2 regions of the Pantoea sp. SGAir0183 genome follow, and region 1 is predicted to be linked to the other one. Evidence: predicted binding sites of a transcription regulator. Region 1 holds the regulator's gene; the other holds the start of a gene.
What was found. The regulator LexA, encoded in region 1, represses DNA repair genes until DNA is damaged. The targets are predictions, from matches to a motif close to TNCTGTATGTACATACAGNA.
Positions count from the first base shown of each region.

Region 2: the regulator LexA is predicted to act here: its motif matches at 1,976-1,995, upstream of C1N59_RS11645 (metal-dependent hydrolase).

Region 1 is NZ_CP028053.1:4,157,703-4,162,850, forward strand. It holds gene C1N59_RS19375 (CsbD family protein) at 1-32, opposite strand, end outside; gene dinF (MATE family efflux transporter DinF) at 204-1,526, opposite strand; gene lexA (transcriptional repressor LexA) at 1,636-2,250, opposite strand; gene C1N59_RS19390 (diacylglycerol kinase) at 2,357-2,725, opposite strand; gene plsB (glycerol-3-phosphate 1-O-acyltransferase PlsB) at 2,854-5,148, shown strand, end outside.
Region 2 is NZ_CP028053.1:2,499,165-2,504,312, forward strand. It holds gene C1N59_RS11630 (fructosamine kinase family protein) at 1-522, shown strand, start outside; gene C1N59_RS11635 (YniB family protein) at 527-1,063, opposite strand; gene hxpB (hexitol phosphatase HxpB) at 1,217-1,885, shown strand; gene C1N59_RS11645 (metal-dependent hydrolase) at 2,017-2,607, shown strand; gene C1N59_RS11650 (L-cystine transporter) at 2,757-4,148, shown strand; gene C1N59_RS11655 (DUF6515 family protein) at 4,342-4,752, shown strand; gene osmE (osmotically-inducible lipoprotein OsmE) at 4,806-5,141, opposite strand.

The DNA.
Region 1 (5,148 bases):
TTCCAGTTACCACTCGCTTCGTCTTTATTCATTGCAGACCTCCACGTCATCCTTCGATTTCGTTTTATTTTGCCATCAGGCAAAATTACGATATAAAGCGCTGCTTAATAGCGCCATTCAAAGATAATTGTAGTAGCTAATTTCAGTTTTGCCGGAAAAAATGAAAATTTTATGTATCCTGCGTCATATTTCAGGCAAGTTGCTCAGGCGCTAAACCAGGTGCCATTGCGCCAGTGCCTGCGCCAGACCAGCCAAAGTGACAGGCCGCGAAGCGCCAGAAAAACGGCTATCGCCAGCCATAGACCGTGATTACCGACAAAAGGCACGGTTAACAGCGTCAGGAAATAGCCCAGTGCGGCAATCGCCATACTGTTGCGCATTTCTCTTCCGCGGGTCGCACCAATAAACATGCCATCCAGCAGATAGCACCAGACGCCAACCAGCGGCATGACAACCTGCCACGGCAGAAAACGGTCAGCCGCCTGTTGAAGTGCGGGAATCGATGTCAGGAGAGCCACGATCTGATAGCCACAAACAGCATAGACCAGGGAGAAAAACAGCGCGACTGACAGTGCCTGACGGCAGGCAGCAATCCATACCAGTTGCAACCTGCTGCCGTCCTTTGCGCCGTGTGCCTCACCAGCAAAGGCTTCGACGGCGTAAGCAAAGCCATCCAGCGCATAGGCGGTAAACGTCATGAACATCAGCAGGATGGCATTTACCGCCACCACATCAGGTCCGATACGCGTTCCCAGCACGGTCAGAGAGGCAAAGCAAAGCTGTAACAGTAAGGTACGCAGCAGGATATCGCGATTCAGGCGAAGCAGGCGGTGGATATCGCCACGCCAGCTATGGACCAGACTGTGCAGCGTGATGCCGCGCAGCGCCAGCACGCGCCAGACCATAAGTGCCCCGACCAGCAACGTCGCATATTCCGCGATAGCCGTCGCGGCTGCAGCCCCGGCTACGCCCCAGTGCAGCCCCAGCACCAGCCAGAGGTCCAGCAGAATATTGATAACGTTGCCCACCACCAGCAGGATGACCGGCGCTCTGGCATACTGTACGCCCAGCAGCCAGCCCAGAATCACCAGGTTAGCCAGCATGGCGGGCGCACTGAGCCAGCGAATATGGATAAACAGCGCAGCCTGCTCAAGCACGGCGGCCTCTCCGCCGATAAAGCGGATTGCTAATGCCGTAACAGGATGACGCAGGGCAATAAACAGGCTGCCGGCCAGTAAGGCAATGATCAGGGGCTGTGCCAATGCGCGCGCCAGCGCCGTTTTATCGCCCGCGCCAAACGCCTGAGCCGTCAGGCCTGTCGTACTCATCCGCAGAAAAAGCAGCAGCATGAAGATGAAACTGGTAACGGTCGTCCCGACCGCAACGCCGCCCAGATAAACCGGGCTGTCGAGATGGCCAATAACGGCTGTATCGACTAAGCCGAGCAGAGGAACGGTGATATTTGACAGGATCATGGGCAGCGCCAGCCGCCACAGTTTTTTATCGGTAGCTGTCAGGAAGCGCATGTAACGTCCGTGCAATGCGCCGCTGGTGTTGCAGATGAACCCACAGCGGCAAAACAGGGGCAGACTGGGTAACGTCAAGGTTGACGTAAAGAGCCAACCTTAAGAAGAGTTACAACCACTCACCGTTACGTACGATGCCAACCGCCAGACCTTCAACCGTCAGCGACTGCGCACGTGTATCGACAATGATAGGCTCAAAATCCGTATTTTCAGGTAACAGATGCACCACTGATCCCTGCTTTTTCCAGCGCTTCACGGTGACTTCGTCATCAATGCGCGCTACCACCACCTGACCATTACGCACTTCCTGCGTTTTATGCACGGCCAGCAGATCGCCATCCATGATGCCAATGTCTTTCATTGACATGCCGCTAACGCGCAGCAGGAAATCGGCAGAGGGCTTGAACATGTCTGGATCCACTTTGTAGTGGGTTTCGATATGTTCCTGGGCCAGCAACGGCTCACCCGCCGCAACGCGCCCAATGAGTGGCAGACCGTCTGAAGGTTCTTCTTCCATTAACAAACGGATACCGCGGGACGCACCAGAGACGATTTCAATCACGCCTTTACGCGACAGCGCTTTCAGATGCTCTTCTGCCGCGTTAGGTGAGCGGAAGCCCAGTTGCGCAGCAATTTCTGCACGCGTAGGCGGCATGCCCGTTTGATTAATGTGGTCGCGAATCAAGTCGTAGACCTGTTGCTGCCTGCTGGTTAATGCTTTCATCCCGCCCCCTGGTTGTTTATACAGTCGCTGTGAGTATATACAGGTATTGGTGAAATGGAAACCAAAAGTCAGGCCAAAATCAGTAATTTGACGGGAGATGGAATGCTTATCGCAAATGCGACCAAAGTAGCGTTCCCCAAACGAACAGGGCCAGTACTATTGCCAGCAAAACAGCGGCCGATCCCATATCTTTGGCTCGGCCGGCAAGAGGATGACGTTCCTGCCCTGTGCGGTCCACCACCGCTTCGATGGCGCTGTTCAGAACTTCAACAATCATCACCAGCATGACCGCGCCAATCATCAGGATGCGCGAAATAGTATCGACATCCAGCCAGCAGGCCAGGATAATTGCCGCCAGTGAAATTACGGCTTCCTGGCGGAAGGCAGCTTCATGCTGCCAGGCGGCGCGAAGACCTTGCCATGAGTAGCCAGCCGCTTTCACAATCCGGGTAATGCCGGTGACATTATTTGTCATGATAAAGGAACTCTTTTCAAAGGATTGACGTCAATACCGGGCAGCGCACAATTGTCGCTGTCACAGATTTTTGCTGCGCGTTCTGATATGCTTGCGCCGCTTTGCTAACAAGAGGCTTCATGTTGTCTATGTCAGGTTGGCGTAAAATTTTTTATAAATTGCTGAACTTACCCCTTTCATTTCTGGTAAAGAGTAAGGCCATTCCGGCTGATCCCGTCTCCGAACATGGGCTGGATCCTACCCGGCCTATTATGTATGTCCTGCCTTATGATTCAAAGGCCGATCTCCTGACTTTACGCGCGCAGTGCATCCGGCACGATCTGCCTGATCCGCTTATTCCGCTGGAGATAGACGGCGCCCTGTTGCCGCGTCATGTCTTTATTAATGACGGTCCGCGTGTGTTCCCCTATTTCGTGCCCAGCCTTGAATCGGTCAAAATCTTCCACGAGTATCTTGATCTGCACCGCAGCAACCCTGAACTTGATGTTCAGATGTTACCGGTTTCAGTCATGTTTGGCCGTGCGCCAGGTCGGGAAGTCCAGGGCGACGATCATCCGCCTCATTTGCGGCTCCTTAACGGCATTCAAAAATTCTTTGCCGTTCTCTGGCATGGCCGCGACAGTTTTGTGCGTTTTTCGCCCACGGTCTCCCTGCGTCGTATGGCGACCGAACACGGTACCGACAAGTCGATTGCGCAGAAGCTGGCTCGCGTAGCGCGCATCCATTTTGCCCGTCAGCGCCTGGCTGCGGTGGGACCGCGCCTGCCGGCTCGCCAGGATTTATTCAATCGCCTGTTGCAGTCGAAGGCGATTGAAAAAGCTGTGGAAGACGAGGCGCGTAGCAAGAAAATCTCCCATGAGAAAGCGCAGCAAAACGCCATTGAAATGATGGAAGAAATTGCGGCCAACTTTTCCTACGAAGCGATTCGTATCACCGACCGCGTGATGGGCTGGCTCTGGAGCCGACTCTATCAGGGGATCAACGTTAACGGCGGTGAGCGGGTACGTCAGCTGGCGCAGGACGGGCATGAAATTGTTTATGTGCCTTGCCACCGCAGCCATATGGACTACCTGCTACTGTCTTATGTGCTGTATCACCAGGGCCTGGTTCCGCCGCATATTGCCGCAGGGATTAACCTGAACTTCTGGCCTGCCGGGCCGATTTTCCGTCGTCTGGGTGCCTTCTTTATTCGTCGTACCTTTAAAGGCAACAAGCTCTATTCAACCGTGTTCCGTGAATACCTTGGCGAGCTCTTTACCCGCGGCTATTCCGTCGAGTATTTCGTGGAAGGTGGACGCTCACGTACCGGCCGACTGCTGGATCCGAAAACCGGCACCCTCTCTATGACGCTGCAGGCCATGCTGCGCGGCGGCACGCGACCTATCACGTTAGTGCCCATTTACATCGGTTATGAACATGTAATGGAAGTGGGTACTTACGCTAAAGAGCTACGCGGTGCGGCAAAAGAGAAAGAAGGCTTTATGCAGATGGTGCGCGGCCTGCGTAAGCTGCGCAACCTGGGCCAGGGTTATGTGAACTTTGGTGAGCCGTTGCCGCTGATCAACTATCTGAACAAGCGCGTACCGGAATGGCGTGAGTCTATCGATCCCATTGAAGCGCAACGTCCGGGCTGGTTAACGCCAACGGCCAATGATATCGCCGCCACCATCATGGTACATATTAATGAAGCCGGTGCCGCGAACGCCATGAACCTGTGCGTAACGGCACTGCTCGCTTCCCGCCAGCGTTCGCTGACCCGTGAACAGCTGATTGAGCAGCTGGAGTGCTATACCCAGTTATTACGTAATGTGCCCTACTCGCCGGATGCCACTTTGCCTGACATGTCTGCGGAAGCGTTGCTGGATCACGCGCTGAGTATGAACAAGTTTGAGAGTGAGAAGGACAGCATTGGCGACATCATTATTCTGCCGCGCGAGCAGGCGGTACTGATGACCTATTACCGGAATAACATCCACCATATGTTGGTGATGCCCTCTCTGATTGCGGCCATCATCCAGCAGCACCGTAACCTGAGCGAAGCCGAACTGCTGCGCCAGGTCAGCCTGATTTACCCCATGCTGAAGAGCGAGCTGTTCCTGCGCTGGGGCAACGACCAGCTGCCGCAGTTGCTGGCTGACTTATGCCAGGAGCTGGCGCGCCAGGGACTGATTACCGTTGAGGCAGGTCTGCTGTCGTTCAATACGGCACGTTACCGTACGCTGCAGCTGCTGGCTGCCGGTGTACGTGAAACGCTGCAACGTTACGCCATCACCTTCTCGATTCTCAGCGCCAAACCCACCATCAACCGCGGCACGCTGGAAAAAGAGAGCCGCACGCTGGCCCAGCGCCTGAGCGTACTGCATGGCATCAATGCGCCTGAGTTTTTCGATAAAGCGGTGTTCTCTACACTGGTACTGACCCTG
Region 2 (5,148 bases), 1.7 Mb from region 1:
GATTTCGATAATAATCTGACCTCTACACCACAGCCCAACAGCTGGTTGCGGCGCTGGTCAGTTTTCTTTGCGGAGCAACGAATCGGCTGGCAACTGCAGATTGCCGCTGAGAAAGGCATTCTGTACGGCGATGCCGAACGGATTATTGATTGTGTGCAACGGACCCTGGCGTCCCATCACCCTCAACCTTCCCTGCTCCACGGCGATCTGTGGCCAGCTAACTGTGCGGGCAGCGAGACTGGCCCCTGGATTTTCGATCCTGCCTGTTACTGGGGCGACCGGGAATGCGACCTGGCGATGCTGAGCTGGTTTACCGATCTGCCGAAGGCGATCTTTGACGGTTATCACCAGAGCTGGCCATTACCCGATGGCTTTTCGCAGCGTCAGCCGGTTTATCAGCTTTACTATCTCCTGAACAGGGCCAACGTGTTTGGCGGCAACTGGCTGGGCGCGGCGCAGTTTGCCGTGGGCCAGTTGCTGGATGACGATGCACGGGCAGCCGGTCAGGTGAAACCGGCCTGATCGTTTAGAGAAAACCAAGCAGAGAAAGCAGAAAGTAACCGGCGATGGCAATCACCAGCGGCAGGATGTAGAGCGGGAAAATCTGCAGAAAAATGGTGTGGCGCGGGACCCGTACCTTTTCTTCCAGCTGCTGCCGGGTCCGGCCATCGCTGCCTTTTGCCTGCTCAAGAATCATCTGATCTTCAATCCCTTCCCGCACATGGCGCACCTGACGTCCCATGCGCGCACCGGACGCTTCCAGCGCCAGCCCGACAAAAATCAAAATATAGATAAACCAGAAGCCCAGATTCATCTGTCCATTGAACTCGGGCACCGGTGAGTTTTGCCAGAACACATTCAGAAACGGCGTATTAAAGCGAATCATATCCACCATGACATGAATGAAATCCAGCATCACGGCATCAATACCGGGTTTCTTTTCACTGTGCTTAAACAAAAAGCTCAGCAGTGAAATGATGGTAGACAGCAACGCGAGTAAAAAAATCACCCAGCCAGCGACACGCTTAAGGATGGCAATGCGGCCAGCCTGTTGATAGGTCATGATATCTCCTGAACCCAAAATCCCATTTGCTTCAGTCTACCTGCCCTTGCAGAATTTTCCCAAAAAAAAGAGCGGTCTGCGCCCGTTTCGCCTCATCTGCGCACCAACCCTGTGTTCATGCTAAGGTAGCCTGAACTTTTTAAGGAGCGACACATGTCTTACCACCGCCCTGTTTTTGCAGCTTTATTTGATATGGATGGCTTGTTGATTGATTCTGAACCTCTCTGGGATCAGGCTGAAATGGACATCTTCTCAACCCTGAATATCGATTTGACCCGACGCCACGAATTACCTGATACGCTCGGATTACGTATCGATCAGACGGTGCGCATGTGGTACGAAACGTTGCCCTGGTCGGGACCGAGTCAGGAAGCGGTCACACAGCGTATCATCGCCCGTGCAATGGAACTGATTGCGATAAACCGCCCGCTTCTGCCCGGCGTTGAGTCCGCCCTCTCATTGTGCAAACAGCACGGCCTGAAGACCGGCCTGGTTTCCGCATCGCCCCGCTTCATGCTGGAACAGGTACTGGCGATGTTTAACCTGAATCACTCTTTTGATGTGCTGTCTTCCGCCGAACATCTGCCCTACAGCAAGCCGCATCCGCAGGTCTACCTCAACGCCGCCGAGGCGCTGGGCATTGATCCGCTTCACTGCGTCGCGCTGGAAGATTCGGTGAACGGCATGGTAGCAAGCAAAGCCGCACGAATGCGATCAATTGTGATTCCGGCAGCCAGCCATCAGGATGATGCCCGCTGGGCGCTCGCCGACGTGAAGCTGAGTAGCCTGACGCAGTTAACGCGGGAGCATTTGCAGGCTTAACGGCAAAGGCGCTGTAACCTGTTGCATCCCCTTAAAAAATTAACGCTTCGTTACAGCGTCACAGGTTCTCATTTACTGGATAAATCCCTATACTGGATGCATTGACAGTTTCTTTTGCAGCCAGGTTTATCATGACGGCCGAAGGCCATATCTTTTTTGCTGTTGCCAGCGCCATTTTTGCGAAACGGGCCGAGCTCACCCCGGTGATGGCTCAGGCGGACTGGTGGCATTTAATTCCCGCCAGCCTGCTGACCTGCCTGCTCCCTGACATCGATCATCCTAAGTCCTTGCTGGGCCAGCGCCTGCGCTGGTTGTCGCATCCCATTGCCCGGGCATTTGGTCACCGCGGGTTCACCCACAGCCTGCTAGCCGTTGCGGCTGGCCTGTGGCTGTTTCAGATTAACGTGCCGAAGAGCTGGCCGCTGCCCGCCGATGTTCTGCAGGGCATGACGCTGGGTTACCTGAGCCACATTGTGGCCGATATGCTCACTCCCGCCGGCGTTCCTCTGCTCTGGCCCTGCCGCTGGCGTTTTCGTCTGCCCATTCTGAACAGCCAAAAAGGCAATCAGCTGGAGCGCGCTCTGTGCCTGGGCCTGATGGCTTACGCGCTGTGGTTCCCGCCAGGGATGCCTGCGTTTGGCGAAAATGGCTGGCCCACCCAGGTATTTGATACCTTGCAAAACGGCGTCAGTCGCCTCCTGTCGGGGCATTCCGGCTCCTGAGCCACTGGCCGCTCAAACAAAGTTATAAGCTATTCCATTTGGATATAAGATCGCACTAAATTCACCTGATACCATTTCCGGACACCTGTATGAACAATAACTACTTTTGCTTTCCTTACCAGGGGAATGCTGCATGATTCGGAGTTTCTATGGATATCCCTTTAACGCTTAATATCATTGCCTTTGTGGTGCTGCTGCTTCTGCTGTCACGCCTGAGCCGCGCCAACTGGAGTCTGTCCAAAAAAGTGCTGGTCGGGTTAGTGTTTGGCGTCGCGTTTGGCCTGGCGCTGCAGTTTATTTACGGCAGTAACAGCGATACGGTCAAAGCGTCGATTGGCTGGTTTAACGTGGTCGGTAACGGCTATGTCCAGCTGTTGCAGATGATCGTGATGCCGCTGGTCTTTGTCTCAATTCTGAGCGCGGTGGCGCGCCTGCATAACGCCTCTTCGCTGGGCAAAATCAGTTTCCTGACCATTGGCGTGCTGCTGTTTACGACCGCGATTGCGGCGCTGGTCGGAGTTTTCGTGACCGGGCTGTTCCATCTTAATGCAACCGGCCTGGTACAGGGTGCCCAGGAAACGGCGCGCCTGAGTGCCATCCAGAATAACTATGTAGGCAAAGTGGCCGATCTGACGGCGCCGCAGCTTATCCTGTCCTTTATCCCGAAAAACCCCTTTGCCGATTTAACCGGTGCCAGCCCCACCTCGATTATCAGTGTCGTCATCTTCGCAGCCTTTTTAGGCGTGGCGGCCCTGCACCTGCTTAAAGATGACGAAGTGAAAGGCCAGCGCGTCCTGACGGCGATCGATACGCTGCAGTCATGGGTGATGAAGCTGGTGCGCCTGATCATGAAACTGACGCCTTACGGCGTGCTGGCGCTGATGACTAAAGTGGTTGCCGGATCGAACCTGCAGGACATCATTAAGCTGGGTAGCTTCGTGGTCGCATCCTATCTGGGCCTGGGCATTATGTTTGTGGTACACGGTCTGCTGCTGTCCGTAAATGGCATCAACCCTATGCGCTTTTTTCGCAAAGTCTGGCCCGTGCTGACCTTTGCCTTCACCAGCCGCTCCAGTGCCGCCAGCATTCCGCTGAATGTGGAAGCGCAAACCCGTCGTCTGGGCGTGCCGGAATCCATTGCCAGTTTCTCGGCGTCGTTTGGCGCTACGATCGGGCAGAACGGTTGTGCCGGTCTTTATCCGACCATGCTGGCCGTGATGGTGGCGCCGACAGTGGGCATTAACCCGTTTGATCCGCTGTGGATTGCCACCCTGGTGGGCATTGTGACGTTGAGCTCAGCGGGCGTTGCCGGTGTCGGCGGTGGCGCGACTTTCGCGGCGTTAATCGTGCTGCCCGCGATGGGCCTGCCCGTCACGCTGGTCGCGCTGCTGATTTCGATCGAGCCGTTGATCGATATGGGCAGAACCGCGTTGAACGTGAATGGTGCAATGACCGCAGGTTCCCTGACCAGTCGCTGGCTGGGCCTGACAGACCGACGCGTTCTTGAGCAAGACGAACACCATGAATTAGAGCACAGCTAATCACAGCTGACCTGGCACCCGGTGCCAGGTCTTCTCCCTTTTCCCTGCCTGTTTCTCCTTATTTCCCCTCTCTCTTTACATTCACGTTAAGGAAACGTTAAGCGTGGTAAAGGGGCAATAATACGTGCGCTTTCTGCTTGTTTTTGGACGCTAAAAGGAGAATTCTGCAGCGAGTCACAGCAGGAGAATGCACATGAAAACGGTTATCGCTTCATTCCTCGCGTTAGCGATGATTACGCCCAGCGCAGTGTTTGCGCGCCCCGGCGACTGGGGGCCCGGCCCTCACTGGTACCGGCCCGGCCCAGGCTGGCATGGTCCTGCGCCACGCTGGCATGGTCCTGACCATTTCCACGTTCTGCCACTGGCGGCAACGGCGGTTCTGATTGGGGGATTAACCTACTATTTGCTGAATGGCAGTTATTATCAGCGACACGGTGATGAGTACGTGGTTGTTGAGCCGCCTGCTCCGACCTATGTCAGCAGCGTCGGCGGTATGCGGGTGCTGGATTTTAATGGCCGACGGTTCTACGTGCAGGACGGGCATTACTATCAGCGGGAGATTAACGGCAGCTACGTTGAAGTGCCGCGTCCGGCTGGACTGTAGAGATAAAAAAACGGCTCGCCATAAGCGAGCCGTTTTTTCAGGTCAGCGGAAATTTACTGCTTAACCTGCGGATCGGTATCGTATTCAGCACAGCTCTGGAAGCCGTAGTTCATCACGCGACCCATATCGTTATAGCTCACAAAGTAAGTCTGTGCTTTACCGTCACGCTCGCCAATCACATAGGTCTGACAGGTACCGCGCGCATGCACCATGGTGATTTCAGTTGAAGCAGGGCCAGCAATCTGACGGACCTGCTGGCGGGTCATGCCTTTTTTGACGTCCTTAACCACTGGCTTAGTCACGTAGCTTTCCGCACGATCGTAAGTCGTACAACCAGAGAGCGCAGCCAGCGTCAGCGCTGCAGCGATACATCCCATCACTTTATTCATCTTGTTG